2 regions of the Eubacterium album genome follow, and region 1 is predicted to be linked to the other one. Evidence: a T-box and tRNA genes for the amino acid it is inferred to sense, from the RefSeq annotation. Region 1 holds a T-box; the other holds one or more tRNA genes.
What was found. The T-box of region 1 lies ahead of tyrS (tyrosine--tRNA ligase). A T-box ahead of a tRNA ligase gene usually reads a tRNA of that ligase, here a tRNA-Tyr.

Region 1 (3,407 bases):
ATACATATATTGGCACGTATCAATGGATACCAATATTTGCGATTTAGGAACAAAGACAAAAGAAACATTTAATGTAGAAGCGGATAATGTTGATTATATAGAATTTATTAAGGGAAATGTAATCGTAAATGAAGACGTTGATAAATTTATTGAATTCTATAAACAAACAAAATTACAGAAAACAAATAAAAAAATTCAGATAAATTGTTTTGACAAGGATGGAAAAGTAAGAAAAGCTTTATTAAGTCATATTGTTTTATACACACCAACTGAAAAAAACAATGGAGTAATTGGATTGCTTAATTATATTGATTAAATGAAGTTGCAAAGATTATAATTTTATGCAGATAATTAAAGTTTTGCAAGTGTTTAGTTAATATTTAACAGGCAGTAAATATTACAAGAAAATCTGAATCTGTAAATACTTTAAATAATCTGAATTTTGACACCTACATTTATATATTGTATAATGTGTGTGTTTGCAGCTATAAGGAGCCGTAAGGCTCCTTATGTTATATATCGGGGAAGAGAAAATGATATATAAAGACTATATGTGAGTATGTAGTTGGTGCATACAAAGGCTTCTATAGTTTATATAAGTCAAAGAGGTATCACTTTTATATAAGAGAATTTCAATGAACAAAGGATTATGGGTATCCTTAATTAACCCAAATATAAAAAGGAGGAAATAAATGTTCGGATTAAAAAAAGATAAAAAACCGGAAGCACAAGTGTTTGTTGACTATGAACATTGGTATTATGCATACAGAAATAAGTTTCAGATGAAGCCTAATATTGAAGAGTGGATTGAAGAACTAAAACAGGAATATAATATTACAAGATTGTATGTTTTTGGGGATTTTTCAAAATATAATATAGGAAATGATTTAGAAAGATTAAAAGGAATTACTAAGAATATTATACATACAGCCAGCGATAAAGAAGGCGTTGATAAAGATTTTACGGATGTGATTATTTTAGATGCGATTTATAGAAGTGCTGCAAAAAAGGACAAAACTAAAGTATATGTTTTATTTACAGGGGATGCGCATTTTACTAAAGTTGCAGAATACTTAAAGGAAATAGGCAAAAAAGTTATTATTTATGGGGTTAAATATTCATTTAGCAATAAACTTAAATCAGTCGCAACAAGTTATGTCGAGATGCCAAGACAGTCACAGGAAAAACATCATTATAATGAACTTATTCTAAATAGTTTATATAAACAGAAACAGAAAAATCGTTCAGTTGTTACATATTGGAAGACCATTCAGTGTGTAGCGGATTATAATAAAGTTCCGAAAGATAAAGTAAAGGTTGCTGTTGACGGATTAATAAAACAGAAGTATTTATATCAGGAAGAGAAGAAATTTAAGAGGGGAAAAGTTGTTTCTGTATTGAAAGCAGATTGGAATAAGATTTCAAATGATGGTATTTGGGAGAAGGAATAAAAATTCCGTTTATCTAAAAGCAAATTCCACAGCACGATGGAAGAGTGAAATTTAAAATTTTAATTTTGGAAGGAATAAAAATATTAAAAAACAGTTGATTTTTTTGCTACAAAAAGTTAGTATAGAAAAAGATTAATTATTTATAAGACGTTGAGAGGAAGAAGTAACTTAATTGTACTTGCAAGAGAGTAATCGGTTGGTGTGAGATTATGAAGTAGATTTTGTGAAATACATCCTGGAGTTACAACCTGAAAAGAAATGAGTAGGGAATGTCGGGAGCGCCCGTTATAGCGCAAGAGTGTGTTTGCACTCGTAGAGGAAGATTTCGTGAGAAATTTTTATTTAGAGGTGGTACCGCAGTTAATGCCCTCTGTATCGTAAGATGCAGAGGTTTTTTTTATGTATGGCAAGGTCATATTTATGAATCTAAGCTTAAAAAATGCAATTTTAATTTTCGCAGATAATAGAAAATTGCATATCGGTATCAAAAATTTAATAAGTATCCTAATAACTTGAAACACTTATAAAGAAATTTAATGAATTTTAATTTAAGAAAGGAAAAAAAGATGACAATTTATGATGAATTAGTAGCACGTGGTCTTATAGCCCAGGTTACAGATGAAGAAGAAATTAAAGAATTAATTAACACAGGAAAAGCAACATTTTATATTGGATTTGATCCTACAGCAGATTCACTTCATGTAGGTCATTTTATGGCTTTATGTCTTATGAAGAGATTACAGATGGCAGGCAACAGACCTGTTGTATTGCTTGGTGGTGGAACAGGATACATAGGTGATCCTTCAGGACGTAACGATTTACGTCAGATGCTTACACCTGAAACAATTGAACATAACTGCGAATGTTTTAAGAAGCAGATGGAAAGATTTATTGATTTTGGAGAAGGTGGAGCTATTGCAGTAAACAATGCTGATTGGTTATTAAAACTTAACTACATTGATGTATTACGTGAAGTAGGACCATGTTTCTCAGTTAACAATATGCTTCGTGCAGAATGCTACAAGCAGAGAATGGAAAAAGGTTTAACATTCCTTGAATTTAACTATATGATTATGCAGTCATATGACTTTTATCATTTATTTAAAGAATATGGATGTAACATGCAGTTTGGTGGAGATGATCAGTGGTCAAATATGTTGGGTGGTACAGAATTAATCCGTCGTAAACTTGGAAAAGATGCTTATGCCATGACAATTACACTTCTTATGAATTCAGAAGGAAAGAAAATGGGTAAGACAGCTAACGGAGCAGTATGGCTTGACGCTAATAAAACATCTCCATTTGAATTTTACCAGTACTGGAGAAATGTAGGAGATAAAGACGTATTAAAATGTATCCGTATGTTAACATTCCTTCCACTTGAAGAAATTGATAAGATGGATGAATGGGAAGGAAGCCAGTTAAATAAAGCAAAAGAAATTCTTGCATTCGAACTTACAAAGATGGTTCATGGTGAAGAAGAAGCAAAGAAAGCTGAAGAAGCATCAAAGGCATTATTTGCAGGTGGTGGAGATGATTCAAATATGCCAACATCTACAATTACACCGGATCAGTTAACAGATGGTGGAATTGGAATCATGGATTTAATGGTAACTTGTGGATTAGCAGGAACAAAGAGTGAAGCAAGAAGACTTGTACAGCAGGGTGGCGTATCTGTTAATGATGAGAAAGTTACAGATATAGGTTTTGTTGTTACAGAATCAATGTTAAAAGACGGAGCTAAGATTAAAAAGGGTAAGAAGAAATTCCATAAGGCAATTATGGACTAAGCTTTAATTCAGAATCGATAATACAAAAAGTAGAACACTTATTACATTCTAAGTAATTATGGTAAGAAATTTTCATAGAATGTAATAAGTGTTTTTTTAGGTATGTTTATGAGTGAAAAAATAGAAAATTTATTGAATGTTGCCTTGGAAGCTAATATTCAGGAAT
Region 2 (3,407 bases), on a different contig from region 1:
TGCGATGAATTGAAGAAAGGTTCTTACAAGCAATTAGACTGGGGCAACAATTATTTAAGTTATGGACGATTTGATGCATTAAATGGCACAGTAACAGCTATCAATACATCAGACCATGAAATCAATGTGAAAATTCCTGTTTGGCAGTTAAACATTCCAAATGGAAACGTAATGGAACGATTAATGGAAACATCTGAGGAATTGTATAATGTGGGTCGAATTCCGGTAATGGTAGAAAATGGTGATATAGCAGTTACCATTCCTGCATGTAGCGCGGTAGTTTATAGAACAAAATAGATGTGTGTAATAACCTTATTGACGGGGCAAATGATTATTTAGTAGTTTATAGAACAAAATAGATGTGTGTAATAACCCCCAATATATAGATGCATGGAAGAAGCATAAATTATATAAATGTGTAGAATAGACATATATTTTCAGTTAGCAGAAATTATATAAATGTGTAGAATAGACATATATTTCCGGTTAGCATAAAATTATATATACGTCAATTAAAATCTAAAATAAATAATAAAATATAAATTATAGAATATAAAAATGAACCTGTATATTTAAGATAGTGTTTGGCAGAATGTAATTTTGTCAAATATTGAAAATCTATAGGTTCATTTTTATTTGTTGTTCTTTGTTAAGAATAATCTTTGTCAATCATAGTGGGAGTCTGGGTTTATTTGTAAGATTTGATTTAGAGTTATAATGTCATTGATATTGCGCTTCAATGCATGCACAATTAGTTTTATATAACTATACCTAGTCTGTAACGTCATCTTTAATAAATAGTCCATTTACAATATATCGTGTATTACTTTTTCCTGAAGTACATGTGCTAAGTGTTAATATTTTACTGTCCTGAGTTAAAGCTACATCTTTTCTAACATTTGCATTAGAAACGCTTGGATTAAGAGTTGTCTTGAAATAGTCCATTCGCACCTGAATATCCGAAAAATCAAATGCTTTTAAAATATGAGTATCATCATAAACATAAGCTGAGTAAACTCTGTATGTTAATTTGTGACTAGGTGTATAAACATAAAAATATTCATGTTTATCAAAGAAGTCTTTTTTCTCGAAATAATGTAAGTGTGCAAACATTGTGCCGTTTAACATATTATGACCATAAAATACAGTTACGGGGTCAGTGAAATCAGTTGAGTTTATTTTTTCACTATATATACAACCTGAAAATTCATAATTTCCTTTTTCATTATGTGTAAGATAAAAGGAATCATCTTTAGAATCATCAGATTGCGCAACCGGCAATTCAATTTTTGTACCGGGAATATATATGTATGCATAAATATCTTTGTTTGTTTTAGCAATCTTATCCCAATCATATGGATTTATGATTGAGTCATCTTCATTATCATTCATGCTGTCAGAGTTATTGTTGATAGCTGAATTATTGTTAGATTTATTTGACTGAGATGTTGCATTAGTTTTCTTGTATTCTGTTGGATTTTTGCCACTGGAAAAATACATAAATATATATGTTCCTGCCACAGAAAAAGCGAGCATCGCAACAATCAAAATAGCTATTAAAAGATTTCGCTTCTTCATGGATTTCTTATTTCTCGAAGATGAAAATTTCACCATTGTTAAATTCCTCTCTTAATATATAAATAGCCAATTTCATAATATAGACAAGTATATGACTTGGAAAAAAGGATGTCAATTATGCGGTATCTGATGGTGCCTAATTTAGCTTGATTTAGTAGAAAAAATGGTTGCGTAAATAAAAAAATTATGGTATAAATATTTATTGTTGGAAACAAATGGGCAGATTCCCGAGTGGCCAAAGGGGACAGACTGTAAATCTGCTGGCAACGCCTTCGAAGGTTCGAATCCTTCTCTGCCCATTATTTATTCAACGGGTTCGCCGGCGTGGCGGAACTGGCAGACGCGCAGGACTTAAAATCCTGTGGTAGCAATATCGTACCGGTTCGATTCCGGTCGCCGGCATATATATGTGCGAAGCAATGAGTCCACATACACAAAAAAAGAACAGGTTCTTTAGAAAGCTAGTTTTCAGAAAGAACCTGTTCTTTTTTTTTTTGATGCGGCGAATGCCGCATCAGCGAGATGGAAATTATATTGTCTGCAATCCTTTATAGAAAAAGAGGTTGCAGGCATTTTTGTTTTACAATAAAAAATAGTAAATATTTACATTTTGGCCCTAATCATTTACTATAAAAGGAGGGTATTTGTTATATTGGACATGGAAATGTTCATGAACTTTATATAAGTTAATTTGCAGTTATAGGTTTATAAAGTATGTTTATGTATATGAGTGAAACAGCATAAATATTATAAAAAATTATAAGTACTAAAAAACGACAGATGAAGTTCATAAACAATTTTTAAAGAAAATTGTAATATAATGTATGGTGGAGAGAAAAGTGTATAAATTATTAAAAAAATGGAAAAAAGCAAAGATAAGAACGCAGATTATTCTGACTTATATTGCGGTTCTTTTATTGTCATTTATAATGACGTTTACATTAATTTCAGCTGTAAACGGAAGATATACGAAAATTGAAGTTGGTAAGGCAGGAGTGCAGACAGTAAATGCACTTCAGGGAAATTTAGCGCTTATTTTTGATAATGTAACTCAATTTTCAACACAGATATATTTTGACGATATCGTACAGGATTCTTTAAGACAAATAAATTCAGAGAATATTAATTTGAATTATCAAAAAAACATAACAAAGAGTTTGTTTAATATGATATTATCCGGAGAATACATTTCCGGAGTATATATATTTGATAAATATAATAATTGTTATAATTCTTATAAGAGACCACCAAAAAAAATAAATAAGCAAATCCAGGATACAAATTGGTATAAGGAAATGCAGCAAGCAAATGGAAACGGATTTTTCTATAACGGAAGCGATGGAACAATAGAATATTATGCACCTAATGATTATCTGTGCTATGTAAGACAGATTGTAGATAAGAGAGATTATAAACCTTTGGCTACACTTCTAATAACTTTTGATGATTTAGTATTGCAGGACTATTTTAATCAGGTTAGTAATGATTACAAGAATCAGTTCTACATAGTTGATTCGAAAGGAAATTATATTATTGAGCCTCAAGACAAAAAGCGTGATTTTAAAAAGTATACAAAAATTGCAAAAAATATGTCTAAGGAGTACATGGAAGTAAATAATAAAGACGAAAAAAGTGTTGTTGCAAGTCAGGATATAGGAATACAGGATTGGAAACTTATCGGAGTATTTTCAATGGATAACATTACATCTTTAGCTCCATACTATTCGACAGTGATAGTGGTAATTATGTGTTTAAATGTTGTATTTGTATTTATATGCTCAATGTTACTTACATATCTCATATTTAAACCACTTGCAAAAGTAGAAAAA

Region 2: it has a tRNA-Tyr gene. The T-box ahead of tyrS (tyrosine--tRNA ligase) is inferred to sense a tRNA for this amino acid. The anticodon was not compared.

What each region holds. Positions count from the first base shown of each region.
Region 1 is NZ_JAODBU010000007.1:164,891-168,297, forward strand. Features, by position in the region: gene N5B56_RS08330 (EAL domain-containing protein) at 1-316, shown strand, start outside; gene N5B56_RS08335 (NYN domain-containing protein) at 693-1,451, shown strand; T-box leader at 1,593-1,825, shown strand; gene tyrS (tyrosine--tRNA ligase) at 2,018-3,241, shown strand; gene N5B56_RS08345 (S8 family peptidase) at 3,350-3,407, shown strand, end outside.
Region 2 is NZ_JAODBU010000012.1:77,622-81,028, forward strand. Features, by position in the region: gene N5B56_RS11705 (glycoside hydrolase family 13 protein) at 1-297, shown strand, start outside; gene N5B56_RS11710 (class B sortase) at 772-1,614, opposite strand; tRNA gene N5B56_RS11715 (tRNA-Tyr) at 1,796-1,877, shown strand; tRNA gene N5B56_RS11720 (tRNA-Leu) at 1,897-1,980, shown strand; gene N5B56_RS11725 (sensor histidine kinase) at 2,418-3,407, shown strand, end outside.